One region of the Cobetia sp. 4B genome, then DNA from elsewhere that is predicted to be linked to it. Evidence: predicted binding sites of a transcription regulator. Region 1 holds the regulator's gene; each other region holds the start of a gene.
The links. Region 1 encodes sigma-54, which starts transcription at its own class of promoters, with help from an activator protein. Its sites were predicted from a motif close to TGGCACNNNNNTTGCTNT; they were not measured.

Region 1 (7,931 bases):
CCCGAGTCGGTGGGGCGTGAAGCCGCTCGCCGCACGCTGGCGCGTCTGAATGCGCGCAAGGTCGCGACGGGCCGCATGCCGGTGCTGTTCGACCCGCAGATGTCGGCCGGGCTGGTCGGTCACTACCTGTCTGCCATCGCCGGCGGCTCGCTGTACCGTGAGTCCAGCTTCCTGTGCGATAGCCTGGGTCAGCCGCTGTTCCCCGACTGGTTCACGCTGGGCGAGAAGCCGCGGGAAGTCGGTGGCATGTCCAGCGCCGCCTTCGACAACGATGGCGTCGCGACGCGTGACAATGTCTACTTTGCTGACGGCAAGGTGCAGAGCTACATGCTGAGCGCCTACAGCGCCCGTCGCCTGAACATGCAGACCACTGGCAACGCCGGCGGCGCGCGCAACGTGCGCATCACCGCGCCGCTGACCTCGCTCGATGAGATGCTCAAGCAGATGGGCACCGGCGTGCTGGTGACCGAGCTGATGGGCCAGGGCGTCAACGGCGTCACCGGTGACTACTCTCGCGGCGCCTCCGGTTTCTGGGTCGAGAACGGCGAGATCCAGCATGCGGTGGAGGAATTCACCATTGCCGGCAATCTGCGCGACATGGCGGCCAATCTGATGGCGGTCGGCGATGATGTCGATACGCGTGGCAGCATCCACAGCGGTAGCTGGCTGGTCGATGGCATGACCGTCGCGGGCATGTCCGAAGGCGAAGACGAAGAGCTGGAAGGCTGATCGCTGACGCTTCTCTGATCGCGCGACAGGCGAGAAACAACACGGCCGCTCCCAAGGGAGCGGCCGTGTTGTTTTCTAAAGCAGAATCCGTCGGGCGTATTACAGATAGAGCCAGGTCGCCAGCCCCAGGAAGGCCATGAAGCCGATCACGTCGGTCACGGTGGTCAATATCACGCTGCCGGAGAGGGCAGGGTCGATATTGAGCTTCTTGAGCAGCACCGGCAGCAGCGTGCCTGTCACGGCGGCGATCAACAGGTTGATCATGATCGCGGCGCCGATGATGGCCCCCAGCTGGACATCCCCGAACCACACGATGGCGATGCCGGCCACCACCACGGCCCATAACAGGCCGTTGAGCCCCGCGACGATGACCTCGCGCTTGAGTAGCCAGCGGACATTGCCACTCTTGACGTGCCCCAGCGCGATACCGCGAATCAGGACGGTGAGTGCCTGAGAGCCCGCGATGCCGCCCATGCTAGCGACGATGGGCATCAGCACGGCCAGCGCGGTGATCTTCTGGATGGTGCCTTCGAACATGCCGATCACGGCGGAGGCCATGAAGGCAGTCAGCAGGTTGATGCCGAGCCAGACGGCGCGGCGCCACGAGGTTCGCATCACGGGAGAGAAGGTGTCTTCGTCCTCATCCATCCCCGCCATCGACATCACCTGGTGCTCGGCGTCGCCACGGATGACGTCGACCACGTCATCGATGGTGATACGGCCCAGCAGGTTGCCATCGCCGCCGACCACGGGCGCCGAGATCAGGTCGTGCTTCTCGAACAGCGAGGCGACTTCGGTTTCCGGCATCAGGGCCGGAATCACCACGCTGTCGGTGTCCATCACTTCGCGCACCGTGACGCCGGGGTCCGAGACCAGCAGGCGATTGATGGGCAGCGCACCGATGAATTCATCGCGGCGCGAGACGACCAGCAGGGTATCGGTGGAGTCGGGCAGGCGCTCGTGGCGGCGAATGTAGCGCAGCACCACGTCCAGGGTGATGTCCGGACGAATGGTGATGGTGTCCGTGTTCATCAGGCCGCCGGCGGTGTCCTCCGGGAAGGACAGTACCGTTTCGACGCGCAGGCGCTCCTGCGCCTCCATGGAGTCGAGGACTTCGAGAATCACTGCATTCGGCAGGCGCTGCAGAATGTCGGCGACATCATCCGGTTCCAGGTTCTCGGTGGCGGCGAGAACGTCGACGGCGTCCATGTCCTTGAGGAAGTCGGTCTGGATGTCTTCGCCAAGGTACTGAAGGACATCGCCCTGCAGTTCGGCATCGACCAGCTCCCAGAGCAGATTGCGCTCCTTGGGGGGCGAGGATTCCAGCAGGTGGGCCACGTCCACTGGCGCGAGGCCGCGATTGAGCATGCGTCTTGCCTGTTCCAGCTCGCCGCTTTCCAGCGCCTGTGACAGGCGATCAAGTCTTGGCTTGAGTTTACGAGACGTCTTGCTCATCTGTCGGCTTCCCCTGTCGACATGAAGGACAGCGCTGATTCTACCATTGGCGTAGGGGGGCGCGTCGACAAAAGAAAACAGTGTTTCTTATCGAAAGGACAATCCGCGTCCCGCCACTGGCACAAAAGCAGCGTCGTATGGCTGCCAGGCGCAAGGATAGGTGCAGAGATAGGTATAAGGGTAGGTGCAAGGACAGGCGCAGGAACCGGTGCAGGAACAGGCGCTAGGCATCCTGCATGAGCAGTTAATGGTGTTGCCAGGGGGCCGCCGGAGGGGGCTGGCCGATAAGCGAGCGGGCCGAAAAGATCGTTGACCAAGAAGCGAGCTGGCTGAGGGAGGAAGGCTGAGCGCACAGCGCAAATGTACAACGCTGTCAGTGGCGGTTATTCGTCTTCCTCGAAACGCGCTTCGAACAGCGCCTCGATGGCCAGCATCGCCTCATCGGCCTGTTCGCCCTCGACATCGATCAGCAACGTGGTGCCGCAGGGCGCGGCCAGCATCAGCAATGCCATCACATTGGCTGCATTGGCGCGTCGCTCGCCATGGCTGACCATCACCGTCGCGCAATAGGGCGCACAGCAATTGACCAGCTTGGTGGCTGCGCGGGCGTGCAGCCCGCGGCGGTTGGTCAGCGTCAGCTCACGAGAGGCCATCGCGATGCTCCTGCTGATGCTCTTGCTGATCACTTGCCTCACCCGCGTTGCTCAGCGCGGTATGAATGCCCAGCTCGCGGTGACGCAGGCGCACCTCAGGCAGGCGCTCGGCGAAGTAGCTCGCCAGCTGCTCGCACAGGTAGACGCTGCGATGCTGGCCGCCGGTGCAGCCCACGGATACCGTCAGGTAGCTGCGATTGCTGTCCTGATAGGCGGGCAGCCAGCGTTCCAGCCAGCCGGCGATATCGTCATGCATCGCCTGGACGGTGGGGTAGCGTTGCAGGAATTCGGCCACGCTGTCGTCGCGACCGGTATCGCCGCGCAGATTGATGTCCCAATACGGGTTGGGCAGGCAGCGGGCATCGAACACCATGTCGGCATCGGTCGGCACGCCATGCTTGAAGCCGAAGGATTCAAAGGTCAGCGTCAGGTGGCGGGAGCTGTGCTGGGCGACCTGCTCGGTGATGCGCGAGCGCAGGTCGTGCACGCTCAGGTTGGTCGAGTCGATGACCAGATCGGCCTTCTGGCGAATGGGAGCAAGCGTCTTCTGCTCGATCTCGATGGCCTCGGCCAGGGTGTGGTCGTTGTCGCGCGTCAGAGGGTGACGACGACGGGTCGCCGAGTAGCGTTCCAGCAGCACTCGCGAATCGGTTGTCAGGTAGACGACCTGCACGTCCATGCCGCTCTGGCGGACGTTGTCGAGCAATTCGGGGAAGCGGGTCAAGGCTTCCGGCAGGTTGCGGGCATCGATGGAGACCGCGATGCGCCGACGCGCCGGGCTGTCCTTTTCGAGCTGATCGACCAGTGGCGCCAGCAGCATGCCGGGCAGATTGTCGATGGCGTAGTAGCCAATATCTTCCAGCGCCTGGAGAGCGATGGATTTCCCGGAGCCGGAGCGGCCGCTGATGATCACGATCTTCATGAAGTGCTCTCCAAGGGCGAGGTCAACGTCGAAAGAATGCAGGGGTGGGGCAGAGGGCTGCCCGCTATCAGTGCGCTGTACGTCGGCCGATGGAAGGCCAGCAAGACGAAAGCCCGGACGATGTCCGGGCCTGTCATTCAGCGCGCCGGTAATTCGGCGATGGCTTGGGTCAATGCCTCAAAGAGTGCACGCTGGCTGTCTGCCTGGCGCAGGGCCGAGCGATTGGTCGGGGAATTGAGCAATTCCGCGACCTGCCCGAGCAGCGTCAGATGGGTCTCATCCGCTTCCTCAGGCACCAGCAGCACGAACAGCAGATCGATGGGTTCTCCGTCGATGGCATCGAAGTCGATGGGTTCACCGAGCTTCAGAAACGCAGCGATTGGCGTCTTGCAATGCGGGCTGCGTGCATGGGGCACGGCCACACCGTGGCCAATGCCGGTCGACCCCAGTCTTTCGCGCCCGATCAGGCGCGAGAAGACTTCCTGGCTATCCAGGCTGGGAATGTTCTGTGCGATGAAGGTGCTGAAGAATTCAAGCACCCGCTTCTTGCTCCCCCCGGGGACACCGTACAGCGTGCGCTCGGGGGGAAGGATCTGATCAAGTGTCATGGCTGAAGGTCAACGGGTCCCGGTGCCCTGAGAGCGAGCCTGGGACTTTTCCTTGTGTTTGACCAGCTGGCGATCCAGCTTGTCGGCGAGCGCGTCGATGGCAGCGTACATGTTGGGGTCTTCTGCCAGGGCGTGGAGGTCAGCGCCTGCCGCGTGCAAGGTGCAGGCAGCCTGCTGGCGCTCCTTCTCGATCGACAGTGTCACCTGAACATTGGTGATGTTGTCGTAATGCCGTTCGAGGCGAGCGAGCTTCTCGTTGACGTAATCGCGGAGAGGATCGGTAAGTTCCACATGATGCCCGGTGATATTCACTTGCATGGACACGCTCCTTTATCCAGCGGGTTGCCATTCAATTGTAACCCTTTTTGACTACGAGCAAACCCTGATCGGACGCTCTGCAACAGGCTTGACGGCCACCGTCTGGCGATGTTTTCGCACCCTTGCCAGTGGCGTCAGATGTCGTGAGCGTCTGTACCGACAATGCCCAAGCTTTGCGCAAAGATCAACGCTGCGCTGCATCGTGGTTCAGTGCTTGTCTTCAACTCAGTGAGGGGTAACGGAGTGGACTTCAAGGGCATGTCTGGCGGGTGGTGCGTGAAAGACGCGCAAGAAGGCGGGTTTTCGTCGCCAATCCCTGCATGTACGTCGCCTTTCAGACGATTCGATTGCGTGGAGCAAGCGGCGTTCCGGGAGGTTCTTCGGGTGTCTTCCAGGTGCAATACGCGCAAAAGTGACTTTAAAAACATGCGATTGACGGTAAATGACGCTGCCGGAACGGCGTTTTTTTGCCGTCATTCTGCGCGCTGTCATGGGCCATGACGGGCAATTGACGAGCGGTTGCCGGAATGACATGGCGCGCGACAGGCGCACCACTGCCCGCGAAGTCAGAGGCTGATGAGCGGAAAAGCCAACGCTTGAGGTTGGCGGCGGCTGCCATTGTGGAGGTGAGAGCAGGGCATGGCAGCCGCAGGTGACGCGTCAGGCCAGACGCTTGCGCTCGCTGGAGGAGGGGATGCCCATCGCTTCGCGATACTTGGCCACGGTACGGCGTGCGACCTCGATGCCATCGCTGGCGAGCAGATCGACCAGCCGTGAGTCGGAGAGAGGCTTGCGGGCCGGCTCTTCCGCGATCAGCTTGCGGATGCGGGCACGAATGGCGGTGCTTGAGTGGGCGTCGCCACTGCCGCTGCCACCGACCTGGCTCGAGAAGAAGAACTTGAGCTCGAAGACGCCGCGCGGGGTGTGGATGTACTTCTGGGTAGTGACCCGCGAGATGGTCGATTCGTGCATCTCGACCACTTCGGCGATGTTGGCCAGAATCAGCGGCTTCATGCCTTCCTCGCCTTGCTCGAGGAAGTCGATCTGGCGCGCCATGATCTCGCGGCCGACCTTGAGCAGGGTGTCATTGCGCGATGACAGGCTCTTCATCAGCCAGCGGGCTTCCTGCAGGTTGTCCTTGAGAAAGGTGTTGTCGGCGGACTTGTCGGCACGCTTGATCAGCGCGGCGTATTCCGGCTGGATGCGCAGCTTGGGCAGCGCTTCCGGGTTGAGCTCGACCTGCCAGCCATGGCGGGTATGGCGCACCAGCAGATCAGGGATCACGTAATCGCTGGCGGGCTCGCCCCAGGCGGATGCCGGACGCGGATCGAGCGCGCGCACCAGGCGGATGACGTGGTCCAGCTCGTCATCGTCAAGGCTCAGGCGGCGCTTGAGCAGCTTGCGATCATCGTTGCCCAGTGCCTCGAGGAATTGACGTACCAGGCGGCGTGCCTGCGCCAGCAGCGGCAGATCATCCGGCAGCAGCGCCAGTTGTAGCAGCAGGCATTCGCGTAGGTCACGGGCGAAGACGCCGGTCGGGTCGAACTGCTGCATACGCAGCAATACCTGCTCGAGCTCGGAGGCCTTGAGGCCGGGCAGGCCCTGGCCACGCAGGCCATCGACCAGCTCATCGAGAGACAGGCTCAGATAGCCGGCACCGTCGACGGCATCGATCAGGCTCTCCGCCATCTGGCTTTCACGGCCATCGAGGTCGGTCATCGCCAGCTGCCAGCGCAGGTGGTCCTGCAGGCTCTCGACGCTGGTATTGCGATCGAAGTCCGGCCCTTCTTCACTCCCGCTGCCACTGCCGGAGCTGGTCAGGCTACCGGCGTGGTCCTGGTAGAGGTCCGACCAGTCACTGTCGAGGGGGTATTCCTCGGGAATCTCGCTCGAGGAGTCGGCAGTGGAGATCTCGCTCGAATCCTGTGTCTCGACGACATCCAGCGACTCGTAGTCCTCGTCGAGCTCCAACATGGGGTTGGACTCGAGGGCTTGCTGAATCTCCTGACGCAGGTCGAGCGTCGACAGCTGCAGCAGCTGGATCGCTTGCTGGAGCTGCGGCGTCATGGTCAGCGAGGTGCCGAGGCGGAGTTGCAGGGTGGGTTTCATGGAGTCAGTCAATTCACGGCAAAGGAACGTGCTTACTACGCTATACCGTGACTCGGGGCACTGACAAGTGGTTGTCGTGAATATTCAAGCAACTTGCATGCCATGTTTCCACCAAGGTGGTATGGACGTCATGCATGCGTCTGATGTCAGACATGAAAAAGCCGCTACGCGATAAAATCACGCAGCGGCTTTTGAAGCTTTTGCCTCGCGAGGACTCAGCGCAGCCGCTGACCCTAGAGCGTGAACTCGTGACCCAGGTAGACGTCGCGCACCTGCTGGTTGGCCAGGATGGAGTCCGCGTCACCGTGGGCGATGATCTGGCCATCGCCGACGATATAGGCGGTGTCACAGATATCGAGTGTCTCGCGCACGTTGTGGTCGGTGATCAGCACACCGATGCCACGATCGCGCAGTTGGCGCACGATGCTCTTGATCTCGCCCACCGAGATGGGGTCGACGCCGGCGAAGGGCTCATCGAGCAGTACGAAGTCCGGCTCGGTGGCAAGCGCCCGGGCGATCTCGACCCGTCGACGCTCACCACCGGACAGGCTCATACCGGCGCTGGCGCGGATGTGCGTGATGCTGAATTCCTCGAGCAACTCTTCAAGGCGTGCCTTGCGGCCATTGCGATCCAGGTCCTTGCGGGTCTCCAGAATCGCCATGATGTTGTCGGCCACCGACAGCTTGCGGAAGATCGACGCTTCCTGCGGCAGATAGCCGATGCCGGCGCGTGCACGCTGATGCATGGCGGCAGCGGAGAGGTCCTTGTCATCGATGGAGACGTTGCCGGCATCGGCGCGCACCAGTCCGACGATCATGTAGAACGAGGTCGTCTTGCCGGCGCCGTTGGGGCCCAGCAGGCCGACGATGTCGCCCTGGCGGATCTCCAGCGAGATGTCCTTGACCACCTTGCGGCCCTTGTAGGCCTTGGCCAGATGGCGAGCGCTCAGCGTACGTGGAGTAGCAGCAGTCATGACTCAGTTTTCCTTGCTGGCATTGGCGCCGCGGGGCGTCAGAGTCATGTGCACGCGACCGCCTTCGGTCTGCTGTGCCGTCTTGCTGTTGTTGGCGTTCACCTGGCGCTTGTCGAGGAAGTACTCCACGTAGCCGCCTTCGAAGGTGTCATCGCCTTTCTCG
Region 2 (7,931 bases), 1.5 Mb from region 1:
GGTCACCCAGCACCAGCGCATCGATGCGGCTGGCCAGTGCGGCGTGCAGCTCATCGGCGATGGCTTCATGCACCAGCAGGCGCGAGGTGGCAGAGCAGATCTGACCGGCATTGAAGTAGATGCCCGCCATCACCCAGTCGGCGGCTTCCTCGACGTCGGCATCGTCGAGCACGATGATCGGCGATTTGCCGCCAAGCTCGAGAGAGACACCGCGCGTGCCGCAGGCCGCGGCCTGCATGACCTTCTCGCCGACCACATTGCTGCCGGTGAAGGAAATCTTGTCGATGCGCGGATGACGGGTCAGCGGCGCGCCGATACCCTCGCCATCGCCGTGCAGCAGGTTGAACACGCCTGCCGGCAGACCGGCTTCCAGGGCGATCTCGGCCATCACCTGCTCCGGCAGTGGCGTCACTTCAGACGGCTTGATCACCAGGGTGCAGCCCGCGGCGAGCGCCGGCGCGACCTTCCAGGCGCTGGTGACCAGCGGGAAGTTCCACGGCGTGATCAGTCCCACCACGCCAGCCGGCTCGTGATAGGTGTGCGCGGCATAGCCTTCGACATCGTGCGCGACCTCCGCACCCTGACGCGCATCCAGCGCGCGTGCCTGGGCGGCGTAATAGCGGTAGCAGCCGATGGCGTCATCGAGATCGATCTCGGCCTCGGCGCGAATCTTGCCGTTGTTGCGACACGACATCTCCACCAGCGCTTCCCGGCGTGAGGTCAGCCCCTCGGCGAAGGCCTCCAGATAGACCGCACGTTCGGCGCCACTCAGTGCCTGCCAACCCTCGAAGGCCTCGGCGGCGGCCGCGACGGCGGCCTGTACATCACGCGCATCACCCGCCGTCACCTCGGCGATGACGGTCTCCTCGAAGGGATTGGTGACCGCCAGACGACGCTCGCCGTGGGACTTGACCCACTCGTTGTTGATGAACTGATGATCGAGCTTGTGCATGGACATTCCTGACATGTGAGTTTCTGGCATGAGAGTTCCATGCCGCCTGCCACCTCAAGGTCACAGGCGGGCATTGTTCGTGAGAATGATGCGCTGCGCCGAGCCGGACTCAGCCGGCGATTGAGCGCTGCCATCCCGCCGCGTCGATTTCCACCAGCAGCGGGGCGTTTGCGTCGCGCTCGCTGATCGCTGTCGCCAGCTGACTGGGGGAGTCGATCGCCACGGCGGCGCAGCCGAAGCCCTGGGCGAGCAGCTGGAAGTCGGGGGCCTTGATGTCGACGCCCAGGCGCGTGACGCCGGCGTTGTCCATGAAGCGGCGGATCTCTTCATAGCCCTGGTTGTGCCACAGCACGATCACCACCGGCAGCTGTTCTTCCACCGCGCAGGCGAGTTCGGACAGCGTGAACATGATGCCGCCATCGCCGACCAGCGCGATCACCGGCAGGTCCGGGCGGCCCAGGGTCGCGCCCATCGCGGCGGGCAGGCCGTAGCCGAGCGTGCCGTAGCCGGTGGAGGCATTGAAGTAGCGGCGCGGTGCCGGCTGGCTGAGCAGATGATTGGCGGCGTAGACGGTCGCGCAGGAATCGCCGACCCAGATCGCCTCCGGCAGTGCTTGCTGGAGGGTATCGAACAGCGGCACATAGGGCGCGAAGGCCGGGTCAGTCGGCAGCGCGAGGGCTTCAAGCGTGGCGGCGGTGATCTGCGCGCCACGTGTCTTGCCTGCCTCTGCGTCAGCCGTCTTGTCATAGGTTTCGCCCAGGCCATCAGCAACACGCGCGGCGAGAGTCTCCAGCGCCAGGCCGGCGTCGGCGACGATGGCGAGTGTCGCCTGCTGGTTGCGCGCCAGCTGTTCGGGGTCGATATCGATGCGGATCAGCTGACCGCCGATCACGAAGCCATCATCGAACACCACGTCGTAGTCGGTCTCGCCAAGTTCGGTACCGATCGCCAGCACCACATCGGCGTCGCGCGCCAGTTCACGTACCGCAGGCAGCGCGGCGTTGGCACCGAGATCCAGCGGGTGGGCGCCGCCCAGCAGACCCTTGGCATTGATGGTGGTGACGGTGGGGGCATCGAGCGCCTCCACCAGCTGGCGGGCCGCCTCGGGTGCAGTGACACAGCCACCGCCCAGCAGCACCAATGGCCGCTCGGCGCCCTGCAGCAGGCTCACGGCCTCAGCTAGCAGGGCCGGGTCCGGCGCGAGGCGCCCGATGCGCGGGCGCGTGAAGTCATGCGTGGTGCGACCGGCGGGCGGAGCGATCTCGGCATTGAACAGGTCGATGGGAATCTCGATATGCACGGGGCCGGGGCGGGCACCCTCGAACAGCGCGAAGGCGCGGGCCAGCACTTCCGGCAGCGCGGCCGGGTCGAGCAGCGTGTGGCTGAAGCGCGCCACGCCCGACACCAGTTGCTGCTGGCTGGGCAGTTCGTGCAGACGCCCCTGGCCACGGCCGAGGGTGTCGGTGCGATTGACGCTGGAGATCACCAGCATCGGGATGGAATCGGCCAGCGCCTGGCCCATCGCGGTGGTGATGTTGGTCATCCCCGGGCCGGTGATGATGAAGCACACCCCGGCCTTGCCGGTGCTGCGGGCATAGCCATCGGCCATGAAGCCGGCGCCTTGTTCATGGCGCGGGGTGACGTGGCGAATGCTGCGCGCGGCGGTATCGGCATCCGGCTCCAGGCCACGGTAGAGCTCGACGGTATGCACGCCGGGAATACCGAAGACGGTGTCGACGCCGTAGGTGTCACGCAGCAGTCGGATCAGGAGTTCAGCACATGTCATGGCAGGTTATTCCAATGACGGGAGCACCGTGGTGCTCCCGTATGAGATGAGAAACAAGGTGAGTGCCCGCTTGGCTCAGAACACGAACAGATGCGCGATACCGGCGATGATCGGCAGGGTGATCAGCGTGCGCAGCACGAAGATGGCCACCAGTTCCCAGATCTTGAGCGGAATCTTGGACTTGAGCAGCAGGGCACCGATCTCGGACATGTAGATCAACTGGGTCAGTGACAGGCAGGCGATCACGAAGCGGGTCAGTTCGCTGTCGATGTCCTTGGCCAGCACCGCCGGCAGGAACATGTCGGCAAAGCCGACCAGCGTCGCCGGGGCTGCCTCTGCCGCGTGGGGAATCTGCAGCAGTTCCAGCAGCGGAATCATCGGGTAGGAGAGCCAGGTGAACACCGGCGTGAACTCGGCCAGCATCAGCGCCACGGTGCCGATGGCGATCACCACCGGCAGCAGGCCGAGGAAGATGTCCGCCACGTTGAAGCCGGCCGATTTCACCAGCTTGAGCGGGCCCGGCGCATGCTCGGCGCGCGCGACCGCCATGCCCAGTGAGTAGCGCAGCACGCCACAGTCGCTCTGGTTCTCTTCACTGATCTGGCAGCCGACCGGCTCGTGGTAGTCATCACGCTTGCGCGACAGCGGCGGCAGACGCGGCACGATGACGGCGGCGATCAGGCCCGCGATGACGACGGTCAGATAGAAGGGCACGAACAGGTGGTTGATGTTCATGAAGCTGGTGACCAGCAACGCGAAGGCGATCGAGACCACCGAGAAGTTGGTGGCGATCACCGCCGCTTCACGCTTGCTGTAGAAGCCCTGCTCGTACTGCTGGGTGGTGATCAGCACGCCGACGGTGCCGGAACCCATCCACGAGGCGGTGGCATCGATGGCGCTGCGCCCGGGCAGATTGAAGATGGCGCGGAACGGGCGACGCACCAGGCTGCCGATGAATTCCATGAAGCCGAAGTCGACCAGCAGCGGCAGCAGAATGGCCGCGAAGAAGAAGAAGGTCAGCAGTACCGGCGCGAGATCATTGAGCATCACGCCGCCGGTGAAGGCCGCGGTGACCTGGGTCGGCCCCCACTGGAAGTAGGTCATCAACGCGAAGATGGCGCCGAGGGCACGCATGGCGAACCACACCGGCGAGACGTCGAACAGCTCGTGCGCCGCGCCCTGACGTGCCCAGGCGGGCTTGGCGAGCTTGACGAAGCCGGTGAGGATCACCGACAGGCACAGCACCGCGACGGCGATGGCGGGCAAGGCGCTGCCGAGCGTGGCCTTGAGCCAATCGGCCATCAGGCCCATGCCGATGTTGATGGTGTCGCCGACACTGAACGGCACCAGGAAGAAGCTGACGCCGAGCAGTGACGGCACCAGGAATTTCATCAGCCCCTTGGCCGTGAGCGGCACGGGGCGGGTGGCGATGAGGTCTTTCTGCGCCTTGTGTGGCTTGGCGGTCTCAGGTTGTTCAGCACCAGAGCCAGAACTTGATGCGGAACTTGAGACAGAGTCAGAAATAGCGCGGGGCGGCGTATGGTCCGCCGCGGAGTCGATGCTGGTTGTCATTCGGGTCACCTAGATCTTGTTGTAATGGTCAGGCTCTAGCCGAGCATTGTGTGATGCATCATGCCGTATCGTCTCGGGTGATTCTGTGTGCGCCGAGGGCGGGACGGGCCCCCGGCGCGGGTGCAGCAGGACAGCGGGTCATTCGTGGGTCGTTCGTGGATCAGTCGCGCTGTTGCACGCCCGGCAGTACACACAGCATCTCGTAGAGCAGGGTCGCGCCCATCAGCGCGGTGTTGCCGCTGGTGTCGTAGGGCGGGGAGACTTCCATCAGGTCACCGCCGACGATGTTGAGGCCACGCGCGCCGCGCACGATTTCCATGCCCTGCGGCATGGTCAGGCCGCCGGCTTCCACGGTGCCGGTGCCGGGGGCGACGGAGGGGTCCAGGCCATCGATGTCGAAGGTGATGTACACCGGGCGGTCGCCCATCATGTCGCGCACTTCGGCCATCAGCGGGGCGAGTGACTTGAACCAGCACATCTCGGCAGTCTCGACACGGAAGCCCTGCTGGCGGCACCAGTCGAAGTCATCGGCGGAGTAGCCGGTGCCACGCAGGCCGATCTGCACCACGCGATTGCTGTCGAGCAGGCCTTCTTCCTGGGCGCGGCGAATCGGCGTGCCGTGGGCGATGGGCTCGCCGAACATGTGGTCGTTGACGTCGGCGTGGGCATCGATGTGGATCAGGCCGACCGGACCGTGCTTCTTGGCGATGGCGCGCAGCACCGGCAGGGTGACGGTGTGATCGCCGCCCAGTGTCAGCGGCACGCAGTCGTGGCGCAGCACCTCATCGTAGAACTGCTCGATGATGTCCATGCTCTTGGGCAGGTGGAAGGTATTGATCGGCACATCGCCGATGTCCGCCACCTGCAGGCTATCGAAGGGCGCGGCGCGGGTGGCCATGTTGTAGGGGCGCAGCATGCGCGATTCATCACGGATCTGACGCGGGCCGAGACGCGCACCCGGGCGGTTGGAGGTACCGATGTCCAGCGGAATGCCGATGAAGGCGGCGTCCAGGCCTTCCGCGGTTTCCTGAGCCGGCAGACGCATCATGGTGGCCGGGCCGCCGAAACGTGGCATGTCGTTGCCGCCCAGCGGCTGATTGAACTCGCTCATCTGTCTCTCCAGGGTCTTGAGTCGCTCGCGCTGACGTGACGGCGAGCGGGGTATTGTGATTGTTCGCCTGATCGCCTGCCGGACAGTGGCATGAAAGCCGGCGATCTTCCTTGGCGCATACCCCAGCATTGCAGTAACCATGCCAATTTTTAGTCTATTGATTTTATTGAGCTTTATTTGACGGCGGTCGCCGAGTGATTCATTTATGGATCACTCGTGCGCCATTAATGATTCAAAAATGGATCACTGATTCATTTGTGGATCACATTCGGGCATCATCGAGAGTGTCTTCAAGCGCAGTGCGAGAAAGACCAGCTAGAAAGACCTGCTGGAAAGAACTGATAGAAAGAAGCGCTAGAAAGAACTGCTAGAAAGACCTGCTGGAAAGCCCCGCCCGATTCACAGGCTCGACCATGAGGTGCCCGCCATGTCAGAGCTCGACCGTCAGATTCTCAAGACCATCATCGACACCGCTCACGATCACTACTTCGTGGTCAATGCGGATGGCCAGGTGATGGATGTCAGTCCCGGCGCCGCGGCGGTCTATGGCATGACCCGCGAGGAGTTGTGTGCCGCCAACGTGCATGAGCTGGAAGCCAGCGGCGTGCTCAAGCCCTCCATCAGCCTGGAGGTGCTGCGCACGGGGCGCACGCTGCAGATGATGCAGCTCACCGCCACTGGGCGGCGGGTAGTGGCGCAGGCGCATCCGGTGTTCGTCGCGGGCAAGCTCGAGTGCGTGGTCAGCCGCTCGATGGACCTCACCGATATCCAGCTGTTGCAGCAGGAATACGCGGTGCTTCAGCAGCGCTTCAGTGATCATCTGCGTCGCAACTCGCGCGGTGGCGATCTGGGCGGCGTCAGCCAGGGAGAAAGCGATTGGACAACGGCGGGGGCAGGGCAAGCAGTCCAGGCCACTGAGCAATATGCACAGAGCCAGGCTGAACAGCGGCAACGTGAACAATCAGCACGAGAGCAGGCCGAGTGCGAAGACGCCGCGCTGGAGCTAGGCGAGCTGCAGGTCAGAAGCCCGGTGATGCGCGAGATAGCACTGCTGCTCAAGCGGGTCGCGCCCACCAACGCCACGGTATTGATGCTGGGCGAATCCGGGGTCGGCAAGACGGCCTTCGCCCATCAGCTGCATCGCTGGAGCCAACGCGCCGACGGCCCCTTCATCGAGGTGAACTGCGGCGCCATCCCCGAGAGCCTGTTCGAGTCCGAGATGTTCGGCTATCAGGCCGGTGCCTTCACCGGCGCGGGCAACCGTGGCAAGGCGGGCCTGATGGAGCAGGCCGAAGGCGGCACCCTGTTCCTCGATGAGATCGGTGAGCTGCCGCTGGCCACCCAGACCAAGCTGCTCAAGGTGATTCAGGACGGGATGATCACTCGCCTGGGCGACACCACCACTCGCCGCGCCGACTTCCGTCTGGTCGTCGCCACCAATCAAGACCTCGCCGCCCGCGTGGAGCAGGGCCAGTTCCGCCTCGACCTCTACTACCGCATCAATGTGCTCCCCGTCAGCCTGCCGCCGCTGCGTGAACGCCGCGAAGACATTCCCGCCCTGATCGAGCAACACCTCTCCCGCCTCAATCAACGTCACGGTCGCCGCAAGCTCCTCGACGCCTCGTTATGGCCCATCCTCATGCGCCAGGACTGGCTCGGCAATATCCGCGAACTGGAAAACTGGCTGGAACGCGCCTGGCTCAGCGCCCCCAGTGATGTCATCGACAGCGAGTCAGTGAAAACACTGCTCAACACTTGTTCCACGAATAACGCTAATGGACTAGGCAATTCATTTAGCTTCAGTAATGACAAATCTAATGGAATAGGCGTTACTGAAAATTTTACCACTGCCGATAACTCTCATCGTCCCAACTCCCTCTCAGAGCCTGCCGCTGAGGGGGCGGTAGCCATGCCAATCCCCAAACTCGGCCCTAACGAAACTCTCAAGGAAGGCCTGGCACGCATCGAAGCGCAATGGCTCCGAGAGATGGCTGCCGAGCTGCCCAGTACCTATGCAATAGCGAAGAGGGCAGGGATCAGTCAGCCGTCGGTGGTGAGGAAATTAAAAAGGAGCTAAAAATTATATTAATATATAAATCGATTGAAATAGTATTTATCTTGAACGTTGTACTGACAAGATCCCCTGTGAGGCTAGTGAAATATGATGTCAAGAGGTTTTTTTGTGAAGTGTCATGCATAAAGATATATGCAAGTAATCAATAGACTAGGCGATGCTAGAATTTTGCTTGTTCCTTAACATGCTGATTTATAAATTAAGACATTCGCTGGCTTTATCTATATTGTCTGCCTGGAATAAAAGATTTGTCATTATCAAGATAGCAGAAAGATGTATTAATTGTTTCTATAAGATTAATGATTTGGCTTTCAACTTCATAGAAGTCAAGTCTAGGCATTATATGTAAGGTTATACCGATGCGTTGATAATGTTTGATCGCATCAACCTGGTGCTCTGTATATTTGAACTCTTTTGATGTGGGTGAGATAAAAAG
Region 3 (7,931 bases), 930 kb from region 1:
TCGGCGTCGGGGCCGAAGGCATGCGCATACTGCACGAAGCCTCCGTCATCACAGGGCAGCTCCGGGAAGGCGGCCTGCAGAGCCTCACGCGCATCGTGATTGCCCATGCCGAGGAAATACGGCATCGACAGTTCTTCCAGTACCTCACGCAGTGCCTGGAAGGCGGCCGGCTCACCGCGATCGGTCAGGTCACCACTGATGATCACGCCCTGAGCATCGCCGTAGTGCAGATTGATATCGGCGACGGCAGCCGCCAGCCGTGCACGTGGGTCCAGCCCGTAAAGTCGCTTGTCAGGGGCGACCAGATGGGTATCGGTCAGATGAATCAGTTTCATGCTATCGCGCGTTCCATGAGTGCCACCTTGAGGGGCCGCCATTATCAAGCTCTCAGGTGACGACTGCGTGACGCACGCCACACTCTCTTCGCGCAAAGCCAATCGGGTGCAATGGCACCTATCAAAAACGCCGCAGCGCTGAGCGCTGCGGCGTTTGATGTGCCGGTCATGATGCCCGGAGGGTCACGGCGTCTTCTTGCTCTCGAAGGACGCTTTCTCGTGGCGCAGGATGTTGGCGCTCAGCGCAATGCAGACGCCAGCGGCGACCAGCAGGCACACTGCCACGGCGCCAGAGTTGCTGAAGAAGAAGGCGTAGTTGCCAGCGTGTACCACAGTATCGACAGTTTCCATTGCAAGACTCCTTGCGAAAGCGGATATCGGTTGGGTCTACCAGTACTGCAATAACGGGGCCAGTCAGCGCTTATCTCGACATCATCTTGACAGACCGGCCCCTTCAGGATGTGCGCCGAGGCTCAGCTACCAGGGCTCAGCTACCAGGGCTCAGCTACCAGGACTCAGCTGATGTCAGGACGCTTGTCCATCGGCGCCGCGACCACCCCACCGGAACGTGCCGGCACGCTGGAGCTCGTCTCGGAGGACAGGCTTTCCGGGTAGGCCTTGGCCGGGACTTCGAACAGGTCCAGCCCCAGTACTTCGACATGCGGCGGCACGCGCAGCAGGTTGAACTTCTTGAGCAGATAGGCCACGCCCCAGCCCGGAATGAAGCCCGTCAGTGCCATCACCACCGCGCCGGTCAGCTGGCCGGTGAAGGAGACGTCCGGCACGCCTTCGCCGACATTCGGGAAGCCGGCCGCGAAGATGCCCACCAGTACCACGCCGTAGAAGCCGCAGAAGCCATGCACCGCGAAGGCGCCGACGGAGTCATCCAGACCACGCTTCTCGAGCAGTGCGCCGATCTTCGGCATCAGGGCGCCACCGGTGACCGCCAGCACGAAGGCCAGGCCCGGGTTGTAGAGATCCAGCCCCGCCGCGACGGTGATGATGCCGCCCAGCGCACCGGACATGGTCCAGAAGGGATCACGCGAGGACAGATAGGCACCGATCACGCCGCCACCGAAGCCCATCAGGGTATTGAAGGCGAAGGCAGAAAGGTTGGTGCGATTACCGTAGATGGTGGTCCAGCCGATGTCACCGGTGTTGAAGATGATGCAGCCACCGAGGAAGCCGAAGAAACCGACGATGATCAGCATCAGGCCGATCAGGGTCATCGGCATGTTGTGCGGCGCGATCACCTGCGGCTTGCCATCGTCACTGTACTTGCCGATGCGCGCGCCCAGATTGAGCAGCACCCCCAGCGCGAAGAAGCCGGCCACGGCGTGCACCACACCGGCGGCGCCGACATCGTGGTAGCCCAGCTTGTGCAGCATCCAGCCATCCGGATGCCAGCCCCAGGCGCCCGCCATGATCCAGACACCGGCACCGAGAATCACCGCCAGAATCAGGAAGGCCCCCAGGCGGATGCGTTCGATCACCGCCCCCGACAGGATGGAGCCGGTAGTCGCGCCGAACAGCGCAAAGGCGGCGAAGAAGATGCCGGTGCCCATGTCATCGGCGTCCGGACGCATGCTCGCGCTCCACGGCAGAGCGGCGGACGCCTCGATGGGGATCAGCCCATTGGGGAAGGCGTTGTAGATCCACCAGCCCACGAAGTAGAAGGCGGGGATGATCGAGGCCAGCGTCAGCACGTTCTTCATGCCGGATGCCAACGCATTCTTGGAACGGGAGGCACCGATCTCATAGGCCAGAAAGCCTGCATGGATCAGGAACATGATGGCGGTACACCACCAGTAGAACACCTCGATGTTCATCGCCTGATGCATATCCAATATGCTTTGCAACGTCTTTTCATCCATCGTCTTTTCTCCTTTACCGGAGCCTGTGGATCAGCGCGCTTCACTGTGCAAGCGGCACTGCCCGTCCGGGGGTTGTTGTTGTTTTTCAAGGGGACCTGCTGGATAAAGCAAGCGACATGCCAGATGACCCTGATTGGCCACCCTCAGCAATTCGTTGTTTTTACTGCATCATTCTTGAAACCGAGGACTCCTCTTCAGATATGAAGCCCGCAAAGCCTTCCCTGCGAGGAGGATGGGCGTTATTGAGGCATGCCGGCCACGGCATGCACCGTGAGATGACTTGCAGGGCGCTGCATATACGCAAGTCATTGCGCGCGACACACCTCTCATGCTTCCCCTCCTGGCAGTGAGATCAGCTACGCACCTTGAGGCGCTCCGGGTCATGGAAGGGCAATGTCACCACCTCGGCGGCGAGGCGCTTCTGATGGCCATCCAGCTGGCCGATCTCAAGCTGGGTTCCCGGGCTTGCGAAGTCCGGTGCCAGGCGGCACATCGCGATGGAGCGATCGAGCAGCGGCGACTGGGTGGCACTGGTGACCACGCCCACCGGATAGCGGCCGTGGTAGACGAGATCGCCATGGCTGACCAACTCGCTGCTGTGCATCTTCAGGCCCATCACGCGATGCCGTGATTCCGGCGCCTCGCGTTGCAGCGCTGCCCGCCCGACGAAATCATCCTCTTTGCTCTTCATCGGCACGGTGAAGCCGATGCCCGCCTCATAGGGGGAGGTCTGCGGGCAGAATTCATGACCGGCGAAGATCAGCCCCGCCTCGATTCTCAGCATTTCGAGGGCATCCAGTCCCAGCGGCGCGATGCCATGGGGCTCACCCGCCGCCCAGATCGACTCCCATACGGCCGGGGCGTCCTTGGGATGACACCAGATTTCATAACCGAGCTCGCCGGTATAGCCGGTACGCGACACCATCAGCGGAATGCCATCCGGCCCCGACAGACGACCGATCATGAAGCGGAACCAGCCCAGCCCCTGAACATCTGGCTGGGTACGCGCATTCCAGATCAGCGGCGCCAGCACCTCGCGGCTCTTCGGGCCCTCCAGCGCGATGTTGTACAGCTGATGAGTGGAGTCACGCACCGTGACGCGATAGCCCTGGCGCTGGGCAAGCTCCCTGAGCCACTGGCCGCTGGCCGGGTCACCGCAGATCCAGCGGAAGGTCTGTTCGCCCATGCGGAACAAGGTGCCGTCATCGAGCATGCCGCCGGTTTCCTGACACATGGCCGAGTACACCACCTCGCCGATGGAGAGCCGTCGCACATTGCGGGTCAATGCGTATTGCAGCAGGCGTTCGGCATCGGGACCGGCGACCTCGAACTTGCGCAGCGCCGAGAGATCCATCATCGCGACCCGCTCGCGGCAGGCCAGATATTCGGCCCGCGCGCCCCACCCTTCGTAATGCGTGGCCAGCCAGTAGCCGTGGTAGTCGATGAACTGCTTGGTCAAGGCGGAGGTGCAGGGATGAAAGGCGGTGGGCAGTGTCATGCGCGGCAATTCCTCGGGCCGATTGCGATAGGCGATCCCACGGGGGAAATCATGTTCAGCGGCGTAGATGCGCACCTGGATATCGGTCGGTACCCAGCCGTTGGCGGCGTCGATGTCATCCGGACAGGCCGATGAGGCGCAGATGAGGTCACGGTCGGCGCGCAGCAGCACGTAGTCGCCGGGGCGCGACCAGGGCTCATCCACCGCCAGGGTGCCGCAAGGCTCTACATAGGCATTGAAGAAGAAGTTGATCGCCGGCCAGCTGGCACGCTGTTGAATGCCATGCGACGCCGACAGGGCGTTGTTGAAATTGATCGTGCAGCTATCGTGGCCGAAGTAGCCGTGGTTTTCGTAATACTGCGGCGAACAGGCGAGCATGAAGCTGTCATGGCGCCCCACCGTGTCCTGCACGACCTCAAGCATCGGATGCAGGTGCTGATCGAAGAACACGGAGTAGAGCCCCGGGTTGGGCATGCAATGACCGGACAGGCTGCGCGTGGCGCCGGCGTCCAGCCCCAGCTCTTCCCCCTGCGCCCAGGCATTGGCATCGAAGGCCACGAAATCGGAGCACTGGCGACCCGCCACATCGATGATCTGGATCCACTCGCCCTGCTTGACCTCATAGACCTCGACCGTGCCCGCCGCGACTCGCCGCTCCTGCTTGATCGACGCCAGGGGGACGGGTAACTGCTCCTGATCGGGCACGCTCTGAAAGTGCGCGACCTCAAGCTCGGTGGCCAGATGCTCACCATCGATCGACATGTCATCACCGGGGGCCAACAGAATCAGGCGCGCGGCAGGCGCTTCCAGCGGCCAGCGAATCTCGGCCGGCAACCCGGCCACTGACAAGCGCTGCCACTGCGACAGTGGCACCTGCGCGACTCCCAGCGCTGCCAGACGCTGCTGGGTGAACGGGCTTCGCACCTGCTCGGCCTTACCCTCTTCTGCCCCTTGTGGCTGGCTGGCAAAGGCATGTTCTTCCAGACAGGTGATGCTGGCGTAGCGCGCGAGTGTCAGTCCATCGACTGCGTTTGCAAGCTCTCCAGCTTCTGCCTCTGCAACTTCTGCCCCTCCAGCTTGTGCCACCCCGTGCTCTCCCTCCCGGCCCCCTGGCGGCAATAACAGCCACTCGCAGGCCTGGGCACCATCGACGGATGACACCTGCACGCTGTCCCCCGGCGACAGCTCAAGCGCCAGCGCATCCAGCCCGGGTATTCGATAACGATACGGCTGGCACGGCGTGGCAGCGGGTATCTCGACTGCAAGCTCCATCGTGGTGATACCTCTTGTGGTCATGGCAAGTGGGTCCGGCGTTGCACGCGTGATGGGGTGAAGCAGCTCCCCGATGTGCCTGGATGGTGCATATCCCCTTCTGCGACGCACCACGTTCTTCATGGTGAATTAAATTTACTCACAGTGGAGATCGCGACAATCCATCAAGAGAGGTACCCATGAAGGGGTAAGCCGTTCACTGGCATGAAGCTTGCTCATCAAGCTTGCTGACGCGACATCGCAAGCCCGAAGAAAGAACCCCGAAGCAGGAAGTAGAGAGAGGAGCTCGCATGCAAGTCATTCTCGGCGCAGGGAAGGAAGGCAAGGTGCCTGCTGCACGAACGGCGGCCGCCCTGGTTGATGTACGCCGAGCCGACGACCCACTGCACTCCTCCCCCGGCGATGCGAGACGCGAGACGCCCAAGCTCGACGCCATCACCCTGCGCATCGCCACCTGCGCTGACCTCACGGAGACGCTGCCATCATTGCTGGGAGAGCTGCTGCGAGAGCTTTGGGGGGAACTTCAGGGAGAGAGGATGGGCCTCTTCAGCCAGCAGATTGCCGGCACTCAGGCTTGCTCACGTCCTGTCGAGAGCTGCGTGCTGCATCGCGGGGTCGATCAGCAACGCCATGAGGTGATCGCGCCGACTGGCCTCGCCCTGCCCGCAAAGACGCGTCAGACCCTGCTGGAGATCGTCAGCCAGATTGCTCACGACGCGCACGTCAGCCGTCAGCCGCTAGCTGTCTCGGGCAAGCCCCACGGGGTATTGATCGCCCTCACGCACACCACTGACAGCCAGGCGACAGGCGATGACTGGTTGTGGCTTGGAGAGCCGGCCGCCGAAGCCCTCGAATCGAGGCTCGCGAGCGCCGCCATCGATGCCCTGAGCCGTGGCCTGGCACTGCATCAGCAGCAACAGGCGCGTCACGCTGAAGACAGGAAGGCAGCGGTGGATCAGGCACTGAAGAACGAACGTCGACATCTGGCGGCGGAACTGCACGACACCCTCGCCCAGGAATTGAGTTATCTGCAGATGCAGAGCGCACGCCTGACTCGCGCCGCTCGTCATGCGCCACAGGAAGTGCAGGCACTGGCCGAGGACGTGCATACCCAGTCCCGGCGCGCCTTGCGCCAGACCCGGGAGCTGATCAACGGCGCGCACGCCACCTGGGGAGACGCGCCGCTGGCCTGTGTGCTGGACAACTTGGGTATACGGATTTAATGGTTGATGGGGCACCTTCACCCCATCAATCTGATACCACCCTCAGATGGTTGATAGATCGACTCCGTAGTTGAGTTCCTCTGCGAAGTCCGGCAGTCCGTAACCGATGGTTTTCTTGTAGAAAGGAGAGACCTTCGCAGTCGGTGCCTTCTTCTTGTGCTTCGTGGTGTAGAGCATTCGTGCCCGCATCACCTCGAAGGAGTAACCGCGCCCTTCACGGTTCTTGTCCTTGGCCAGTCGGTTGATGGACTCCGTGTAAGCGTTGGTGACGGGCATGTCCGTCTCGAAGTAGGTCATGGTCTCTTCGCGCCAGTTTCCCACTGCCCTGACCAGATCGCTCCAGACTTCCTTTTGGCCCTTCGGGATGGTGGCTATCCACTCGTCCAGGGCGGCTTCTGCCTGGAGCCGTGTGGTGGCGTCCCAGATGCCGTAGAAGCGCTCCTTGTGCTCGTAGGCGGCCAGCAGTTGCGGGAACGCGCCTGTCCAGGTCTCCATGATGAGGCGCTCCCGGTCTGAGACTTCGTGAGCGCGTTTCAGCAGGATTTTCCGGTCTCCCTTGAGAGTCCGGCTCTGGGACGGTTTCAGCTCCTTTCTGAGGCCCTTGCGCACTCTCTCTAGGGCATCGTTGGCCATGCGCACCACATGGAACTTATCGACCACGATACGGGCCTGGGGCAGCACAGCCTTGACCGCTGCCCGGTAGGGGTTCCACATGTCCATGCTGACGATCTCGACCTTCTGCCGGTCTTTCAGCTTCATCAGGTAGTTGGTCACCACGTCCTGGCGGCGGGTGGCCAGCAGGTCGAGCAGGGTTCGCTCCTCAATGTTGGTCAGAATGCAGCGGTAGCGCTTGTTCAGGTATAGCTCGTCAATGCCCAGGATGCGGGGCGTCTCGAAGCGGTGCCAGCGCCCCAGGAACTCGGCGCGGGCGTTGAAGATGTCGCGCACCGTCTTCTCGTCCAGGCCGGTCTGTGCCGCCACAAAGGTGTAGGGGTGGTTGAAGGATTCCTTCTCCACGTACTCATGCAGCCGCAGTGTCATACGGAATCCGTCCACCATCTCCGGTAGCTGGGGCCTGAATGTTGTCTTGCAGGCCCGGCAGGTGTATCGGCGGCGGACCACCCAGAGAGTGACCCGCTTGCCGTGGATGGGCAGATCACGATAGGGAACGTCACGCTTGCCGAACCGTACGAACTCACCCTGCACGCCGCATTCCTCGCAGGCGATGGGATCGGGCACGTCCACCTGGAAGTGCATTTCGTCGTCGGTTGATTTGCAGCCCAGTACTTGGTATTGCGGCAGGTGAAGGATGTTGTCGGGAAGTTCGGTCATGGTGTTGTATAGGCGTAGGTGTCAGTCAGATCCATCCGACTCGGCATTGGTGTTTGCTTTTTTACCCAACAAGCTGCTGGAAACGAAAAGTAAGGCACCGAGGACAATTGCAATATCAGCCAGGTTGAAGGCCGGCCAATGCCAGTCTCGCCAATAGAAATCAAAGGAATCCACAACATAGCCGCGAAAGACCCGGTCAATCAGGTTGCCCATGGCGCCACCGAGGATAAGACTGTAAGCGATGGCTTCTCCTTTATGACGATTTTCAAGGATCAGCTTGATCAGAAAAATCGAGACCACTACCGCGATTCCGATAAAAAAGTAGCGCTGCCAGCCTCCACCATTCGCAAAAAGACTGAATGCGGCACCGGTGTTCCATAGGTGCACCCAGTTAAAG
Region 4 (7,931 bases), 370 kb from region 1:
AGATGCCCCCAGCGCTGCATCTGGGCGATGTACCAGCGTGTCTGGGAACGCCACGGGAAGTTGGCCGCATAGCGATGGAAGATGGTCCAGCCAGGATTGTGCTGCTGGAAGTCGTCCACCGACTGCTCGACATCGACGTCTTCCAGGCCGCGCGTCACCACGCTCATCGGCACCTCCGGCATGCCCTCGTCGTGCAGCCACTCGGCGGCCTTGGCCCGATTGCCGGGGCGGTCCAGCCAGGCGCAGGCATTGAGCAGCGCGCGAATCAGCGCCTGATGCGCCAGCGGATGCTGCTCCGCCCAGTCCTCGCGCACGCCCAGCACCTTTTCCTGCCCGAAGCGCCAGATATCGTGACTGCCCGCCACCACCTGCCCCATGCCCTGCGCCGCCGCCAGGCTGTTCCAGGGCTCACCGACACAGAAGCCATCCAGCGCACCGCTGGCCAGCTGCGCCGCCATCAGCGGCGGCGCCACGGCGCGCATCTCGACGTCGCGGTCCGGATTGATGCCGCCCGCCGCCAGCCAGTAGCGCAACAGATAACGATGCGAGGAGAACGGATGCACGCTGGCCAGCTTGAGCAGTGGCTCGCCACGCTGCTTGCGCTCGTGCACATGTGCCGCCAGCGCCTTCGCGACCTGCAACGGACTGGAGAGGTCGTGGCCGTCCTCGCCGAGGGTGGCCATCAGCGCGCGCGACAGCGTGATGGAGTTGCCGCCCAGATTCAGTGTCATGGCACTGATCACCGGCGTGGCGCGGCCATCCAGGCCCAGGGTCGAGGTCAGCGGCATCAGCGCCAGCATCTGCGCGCCCTGCAGCACGCCGGTCTGCAGGTCATCACGCAACGCCGCCCACGAGGGTTGCCACTTGAGTGTCACCGCCAGCCCCTCCTCGCGGAAAAGCCCCAACTGCTCAGCGACCACGAAGGGCGCGGCATCATTGAGTGGCATCAGGCCCAGCGTCAGCTGATGGCCATTCAGGGGTACATCTGTGGGCATCACGCACACCTCTTGAACGATCGAGAGAGAAGGACAGTACGGCGACCGGCTCAGCGCCGACGCGCGGCCTTGAGCAGCTCATCGGCCAGCTCATGCAGGGCCAGGCGCCGGTTCATGGCGGTCTTGCGCAGGTATTGATAGGCGGCATCTTCACTGAGCCCGCGCGTCTCCATCACCACGGCCTTGGCACGATCGACGCTGCGCCGCTGCACCAATGTGGTCTGGGTACGGTTGAGCTCCCCCTTGAGCGCACGGTGCGCCTCGAAGCTGGTGATGGCGACCTCGACCATGCTGCGCACCATCGCTGGCATGACGTGGTCCACCACATAGGCCGAGACACCGGCGCCGGCCGCCTCACGCACGAGGTCCGGGGCATCTTCACTGGCCAGCATGATCATCGGCTTGGGATAGCGTCGCCCCAGCTGGCCGAGATGCTCCAGGGTGTCGCGGCTGGGCAGGTCGGCGTCGATGATCACCGCATCGGGCTGATGCTGCTCGACCAGCGCGTGCAGGTCCTCGTGCTCGTCAACGCGCAGCGCCACCTCGAAGCCGGCGCTCAATAGCGCCTGCTCCAGCGCGGCGGAGCGCTCACTGCGGACATCGACGATCAGCACGGTCACGGGCATGTCAGGTTTCCTTGGGTCGGGCATGAGACTTGCCGTACACCCAAGCAGGATTCGTGCCGCAATCTGGTGCAACCCTGCGGCCAAAGGCCTTCAGAGCGGCCGAGCCGAAAGCGTCGCTGCACTGCAATGAGGCATGCGCCTTGCCGACCCTCCCAGCGCCATCTGCGTGCGCCAGACTGGTACCTCGCGCCTTGCTGACGCACCGCCAGCGCGCATCAAGCGCGCACCCAGCCCGGGACACCGCCTGCGCGTGCCAACCTACTGCCCTCGCCAAGCCATTGATCTTCTGGGACTTGTCCCGCCCACACCCCCGCAACTGGCGCGCTACTTGCTTTGTTCCTGTCACTTGCCGCACAGACGCTCTGCTGCCGGCAACCATGGCATCACCGACTGCTGCCATCGCTATCCATGACGTGGACCAGGCTCTTCGGAGTACGAGTGCGTCGAACCAGGCCCCTCAATGACGAGGCGCCCTTGCTGTCGTTCATTCACAGCCGTTCGACCACTCGCCGAGCACACCTGACTTCGTGCCCGGCACCGACGCTGAATCAGGAGCCCACTCATGGATATCCGCAACAAGGCCAGCCGCATCCGGCTGTTCAGCTTCAACACCCCGCAAATGCGCGCCTTCCACATGTCGTGGTTCGCCTTCCACGTCTGCTTCTTCGGCTGGTTCGGCATCGCGCCGCTGATGGCCGTGGTGCGTGACGACCTCGGCCTGACCAAGACCCAGATCGGCAACACCATCATCGCCTCCGTCGCCATCACGGTGATCGTGCGCCTCGCCATCGGCGTGCTGTGTGATCGCATCGGGCCACGCAAGGCCTACACCTGGCTGCTGTGCCTCGGCTCGCTGCCGGTGATGTGCATCGGCTTCGCCGACAGCTTCGAATCCTTCTTCCTGGCCCGTCTGGCCATCGGTGCCATCGGCGCTTCCTTCGTCATCACCCAGTACCACACCTCCGTGATGTTCGGCCCCAACGTGGTCGGCACTGCCAACGCCACCACCGCGGGCTGGGGCAACCTGGGCGGCGGCACCACCCAGATGCTGATGCCGCTGGTGATGGCCGGCCTGCTGATGCTGGGCGTCGAGCAGACCCTGGGCTGGCGTCTGGCGATGGTCGTGCCGGGCATCGTGCTGTTCCTGACCGGTATCGCCTACTACTTCTTCACCCAGGATGCGCCGGACGGCAACTTCAGCGAGCTGCGTGAGCGTGGTGAGCTGCCCAAGGCCGAGAAGGAATACAGCATGCGCGCCACCTTCGGCGCGGCGGCACGCGACATCCGTGTCTGGGCCCTGTTCCTCGTCTATGGCGCCTGCTTCGGGGTCGAGCTGACCATCAACAACGTCGCCGCCATCTACTTCTTCGATCACTTCGATCTCGACCTCGCCACCGCCGGTCTCATCGCGGGCCTGTTCGGCCTGATGAACCTGTTCGCCCGCACCCTGGGCGGCGTGTTCTCCGACCTGTTCGCCCGCCAGTCCGGCCTCAAGGGCCGCGTGCGCTGGCTGTTCATCGCGCTGCTGTGTGAAGGCGTGGCGCTGGTCGGCTTCGCCCAGATGGAAACCCTCGCGGTGGCCATCGGCATCATGCTGGTCTTCAGCCTCTTCGTGCAGATGGCAGAAGGCGCGACCTTCGGTATCGTGCCCTTCGTCAATCGCAAGGCACTCGGCGCGGTCGCCGGTATCGTCGGTGCGGGCGGCAACGCAGGCGCGGTCGCCGCGGGCTTCCTGTTCCGCAGTGAGGAGCTGACCTACCAGGAAGGCCTGATGTACCTGGGCATGGGCGTGATCGTGATCTCGCTGTTCGCGCTGCTGGTGCGCTTCAGCGCCGCCACCGAAGCCGAGGAAAGCCGCGCCTACGACGCCGCCGTCGCGGACCGCAAGCAGCAGAGCGAGCAACAGCCCGCCTCGGCATAAGCGGACTTCCTTCTCCCCGAGCCAGACACAAGAAGGCCCCGCCTCATGGGAGGCGGGGCCTTCTTGTGTCTGATGACAGCTCAGGTCAGCGGCGACTCATCGCGGCGCTGGCAGCCGAGCCTCAGCTATCGGTGGCGTTCTCGACGCTATCACCGGCTTCCTCGACGGCGTTGTCCATCTTCTCGCCAGCCTTCTCCATCGGGCCTTCGTCCTCGCAACCGGCGAGCGACAGGCCACCGAGACCGAGCATGGCAATCATCAGCGAACTACCCAGAGTCTTGAGCTTCATGATGTCTCTCCTTGAATCATCGGTCGGAATGACGCGACAGCTGCCATCACACTCAGGCTGCCACGTGGTGTTACCCATGACATGGAGCTGGAGCCTTGCCGTTTCAAGGGTCACGCAACGCCGAGTTGCCTGTTGCTGATCAAAACCAACCGCTCAGGGCTGTTCAGGACACCCACTCAGGGCTGCTCAGATCAACCGCGCAAGGCTGCTCAGATACCCAGCTCAGAGAAGGTATCGGGAAACTGCACTTCACCGCCCAGCCCCTCCAGATAGTCCGGCAGCAGCTCGAAGGCCACGAAGGAACCCGGCACGTCGTCATGATGGCAGTAGAGCCCGTAATGACACGCCGGATGAAAGCCCAGGTGGGTATAGAAATCCGCATGGCCGGCCGCCACCACGGCCCCCGCCCCCAGCAGCCGGCAGCGCTTGACCGCCGAGATCACCAGCCGCTTGCCGATGCCGTGACGCTGATGCTGGGGCAGCACCGCCAGCGGCGCCAACGCCATCAGCACGCGGTCCGGATAGCCGGAAAGCTCCACCCGCGACACCATCACATGCCCCAGCAGGCCGCCCTCGCCTTCACTGAGGTGGCGACCGGTCTCCGGGTCGGTGACACGCTCGGCCACCAGCGAAATCTGCGTCAGATTGCCTCGACGCAATCTGTCACCCAGGCGCGCTTCACGATGGCCGGCAAAGACGGATTCATGAATGCGGTAGATGCGCTCATGATCAATGAGACGTTCTTCACGAATGCGAAGATTATCGACGGCGTTGGCAGTCATCACGAGGTACCGAATCAGCGCCCTGATGGCCAGGGACGTTACCTCAAGCTTAGCCACCGCCCGCAGCGGCTGCGAGCGTCAATCTGCTGCTCAAAAAGCACGATGCCCGCCGTGGTGGCGGGCATCGCTTGGGGTGATATCAAGGTCGCATGGCAGATGAAAAGCCTGGTTCAGCCCCTCTCAGGCTTCTCGCCGCTACCGGTCAGACACGTCACCGAAACTACTCGAGCATCGCGCCGACGCTGCCCGCCTCAGCTCTTGAGACGGCGCGCGCGGAAGGAGCGCCCCTTGAGCTTGCCGTTCATCAGCTGGGTGAGTGCCGACTTGGCGACATCACGCTCCACAGCGAGGAAGGTGGTCCGCGCCAGTACCTTGATCTTGCCGATCTTGCTGCCTTCCAGGCCGCCGTCACCGGTCAGCGCGCCGAGGATATCGCCGGGACGCAGCTTGTCCTTCTTGCCGCCGTCGATCTGCAGCGTCGCCATGCGCGCATGGAACGGCTCGCGCGTCAGCATGCTTTTCGAGGGCAGCGGCTCGGCTTCCAGCGTCTGCTCGAGGAATTCGCCCAATTTGGTCAGGCGATAGTCTTCCTTCTCGGTGTACAGCGTGCAGGCGATGCCGGAGCTGCCGGCGCGGCCGGTACGCCCGACACGGTGCACGTGGGCGTCGAGATCACGCGCGATCTCGTAGTTGAACACCGCGTCCAGCGCTTCGATATCCAGCCCGCGTGCCGCGACATCAGTGGCCACCAGAATCGAGGTGCTCTTGTTGGCGAACATCACCAGTGTCTGGTCACGCTCGCGCTGTTCGAGATCACCGTGCAGCGCCATGGCGCTGAAGCCGTGCTCATTGAGCGCGTCGCTGACTTCCTGCGCCTGACGCTTGGTGTTGCAGAACACCACGCTGGATTCCGGGCGGTACTTGAGCAGCAGGATACGCAGCGCCTCGAAGCGCGCCTCGTCATCGGCGACACGGTGGAACAGCTGACGGATGCTGCTGTCATCGTGGGTGGAAGCCACCTCGATGCTGACCGGGTCACGCAGCATGCGCTCGGCGATCGGGCGCACGCCATCGGCGAAGGTCGCGCTGAACAGCAGCGTCTGACGCTCCTCCGGGGTCTCGGCGACGATGGCATCCAGCACCTCGGCGAAGCCCATGTCGAGCATGCGGTCGGCTTCATCCAGCACCAGGGTGTTGAGCTCGACCAGGCTCAGGCTGCCCTTGCGCAGGTGCTCATCCACGCGCCCCGGCGTGCCGACGATGATGTGCGCGCCGTGTTCCAGCGAGCCCAGCTGCGGGCCGAAGGGCGCGCCGCCGCACAGAGTCAGCACCTTGACGTTGTGCAGGCCGCGCGCCAGACGACGGATCTCGCCGGCGACCTGATCGGCCAGCTCACGCGTCGGGCACAGCACCAGTGACTGCACACGGAAGCGCGAGACCTTGAGACGCGACAGCAGCCCCAGGCCGAAGGCAGCGGTCTTGCCGGAGCCAGTCTGGCCCTGGGCGATGACATCGCGGCCTTGCAGCATCGGCGGCAGGCTCTGCGCCTGAATCGGCGTCATGGTGTGATATTCGAGCGTGGCGAGGTTGTCGAGCAGCTCGGGCGCCAGCGCCAGAGAGGCAAAGGCAGGGGTGGCGGTGGCGTCAGTCACGGGGACATTCCTTCAATCGATGAACAGGCACGAGCCGAACGGGCTTACGCGCGGGCGCAGAGCATAGCAGAGCGTGGCCACTAACGCCTGCCACGGATGCCAGCACCTGATACCGGCTCCCCAGGCGAGATAGCCTTTTTGAGCAACGCCCTCTCTTGCCCGCCAGACTCACCTCTCAGCACACCGTATGAGCCAGCTCGAATGTGACTCAACTCAAAGCATGATTTTCGTCACGACAGGATTCGATTCCCGCCAAATATCATTTATTAATTATCGTTAATTAAACAAAATGGCCAACGGTCAGTTGGCATGTCACGAAATCCCATATCAGGCGGTGGTTGAGTCGCTGCATATTTCACGCCGTGCATTTCCTGCAGCGCACTTCACGAAAATGGCGCCGACATTCGTGACGGGATAATCATCAAGACGTTCTTGTTATCTGCCTCAGACTATCAGTGCCAATGACACACCAGGATTGGCGCATACCGAGATGGGCCCATCCCCATGCCGGGTATGAGGAATGCCACCTCTCATCAGTGATGTGCTGCTGGATACCGCTCGGCTACCGCAGCGGTGCCGCTGCGCGCCCAGAGGCTCCACCTGAATCGATGTCATGAATATCAATGACTTGCAGATAGCGAAATGCTGTCCGTGCCGCACAGGCGTTTTCGATCTCGGGGTGGTCTCCCGAATTGGGTCGTTGCAAGCGCACTGACAGCCAGTGCGAAACCGGTCATCACGCTGGTCATGAAACCGGTCATCAAGCCCGGCGCAAGGCACAGGTCGCCGGCACTCAGAACCGGCACTCAGAACCGGCAACACCATGGAAACACCATTGACGTGAATCCTGCAGCTTCATCGCTGCAATGCGCGGCACCACACGCATGCAAGTTGCTGTAATAGCACGTCAAAGAGCAAATGATATCGCACGGACAGGCGATCTTTGCCACCCGCAACACCACGGTCACCGCTGCCCCGACAACAGGGGAGCAGCAATAGAGCGGCGCAGTCTTCAAGCCGCCAGCTGTCAGAGGGGATCACACCTCTCTACCGAAACAGCCACAAGATGTCACTACGACCCAGGGAGCAAGACGACATGAAGGACCTCTCAAGAATCACGGGCTACGGATGTATCGTGGCCGGTGTCGGCCCGGCAGGCATGGGATTTCTGTTCAATGCCCTCAAGACAGGCCAGATCACGACACTGGCCCGCCACGGACTGTTGATTCTCGATGCCGGCGGTACCCACGCCAGCGGCAAGCTTGGCGCTGGTCGACTGGGCGAATATCGCATCACCGCCAACTCGGTCGGCGATGTGTTCCTCGACTGCCTGCGCGACCCGGCACTCGCCGACGTGCTGGCCCCGCTTGAAAGCGAAGCCTGCCTGGAGCGAATCCGGGCCGATCCCTACTCCTCCCCGCGACTCGATGAGATCGGCGAGCTGCTGGAAGCCGCCAGTGCCCTGGTATTGGCGCACATCACCGCCCTGCCGGGCGTCGAGATGTGGTGCGGCACCAGCCTGGACACGCTGCAGTACCTCGATGGCACCAGCATTCTGACCCTCTCGCATGAACCGGAAGTGGCCCAGCGCACGTCGCGACTGCGCACCGAGAACCTGGTGCTCAATCTGGGCGGCCAGCAGTGCCCGGAGCGATTGACCCAGAGC

Region 2: the regulator sigma-54 is predicted to act here: its motif matches at 5,549-5,566, upstream of speB (agmatinase).
Region 3: the regulator sigma-54 is predicted to act here: its motif matches at 2,314-2,331, upstream of H2O77_RS07435 (ammonium transporter).
Region 4: the regulator sigma-54 is predicted to act here: its motif matches at 1,939-1,956, upstream of H2O77_RS02030 (NarK family nitrate/nitrite MFS transporter).

What each region holds. Positions count from the first base shown of each region.
Region 1 covers NZ_CP059843.1:810,732-818,662, forward strand. The annotation lists gene pmbA (metalloprotease PmbA) at 1-729, shown strand, start outside; gene mgtE (magnesium transporter) at 829-2,184, opposite strand; gene H2O77_RS03415 (HPr family phosphocarrier protein) at 2,568-2,837, opposite strand; gene rapZ (RNase adapter RapZ) at 2,824-3,759, opposite strand; gene H2O77_RS03425 (PTS sugar transporter subunit IIA) at 3,897-4,367, opposite strand; gene raiA (ribosome-associated translation inhibitor RaiA) at 4,377-4,685, opposite strand; gene H2O77_RS03435 (RNA polymerase factor sigma-54) at 5,346-6,794, opposite strand; gene lptB (LPS export ABC transporter ATP-binding protein) at 7,028-7,768, opposite strand; gene lptA (lipopolysaccharide transport periplasmic protein LptA) at 7,772-7,931, opposite strand, start outside.
Region 2 covers NZ_CP059843.1:2,335,630-2,343,560, reverse strand. The annotation lists gene H2O77_RS09840 (aldehyde dehydrogenase family protein) at 1-952, opposite strand, end outside; gene H2O77_RS09835 (5-guanidino-2-oxopentanoate decarboxylase) at 1,062-2,738, opposite strand; gene H2O77_RS09830 (YjiH family protein) at 2,814-4,130, opposite strand; gene speB (agmatinase) at 4,471-5,421, opposite strand; gene H2O77_RS09820 (sigma 54-interacting transcriptional regulator) at 5,849-7,498, shown strand; gene H2O77_RS09815 (retron Ec48 family effector membrane protein) at 7,713-7,931, opposite strand, start outside.
Region 3 covers NZ_CP059843.1:1,738,758-1,746,688, reverse strand. The annotation lists gene H2O77_RS07445 (phosphodiesterase) at 1-335, opposite strand, end outside; gene H2O77_RS07440 (hypothetical protein) at 519-686, opposite strand; gene H2O77_RS07435 (ammonium transporter) at 851-2,209, opposite strand; gene H2O77_RS07430 (aminomethyltransferase family protein) at 2,562-5,003, opposite strand; gene H2O77_RS07425 (histidine kinase) at 5,270-6,202, shown strand; gene H2O77_RS07420 (ISL3-like element ISPpu12 family transposase) at 6,245-7,534, opposite strand; gene lspA (signal peptidase II) at 7,556-7,931, opposite strand, start outside.
Region 4 covers NZ_CP059843.1:445,575-453,505, reverse strand. The annotation lists gene H2O77_RS02040 (CmpA/NrtA family ABC transporter substrate-binding protein) at 1-995, opposite strand, end outside; gene H2O77_RS02035 (ANTAR domain-containing protein) at 1,046-1,621, opposite strand; gene H2O77_RS02030 (NarK family nitrate/nitrite MFS transporter) at 2,184-3,542, shown strand; gene H2O77_RS02025 (hypothetical protein) at 3,664-3,831, opposite strand; gene H2O77_RS02020 (N-acetyltransferase) at 4,041-4,613, opposite strand; gene dbpA (ATP-dependent RNA helicase DbpA) at 4,865-6,265, opposite strand; gene H2O77_RS02010 (hypothetical protein) at 7,362-7,931, shown strand, end outside.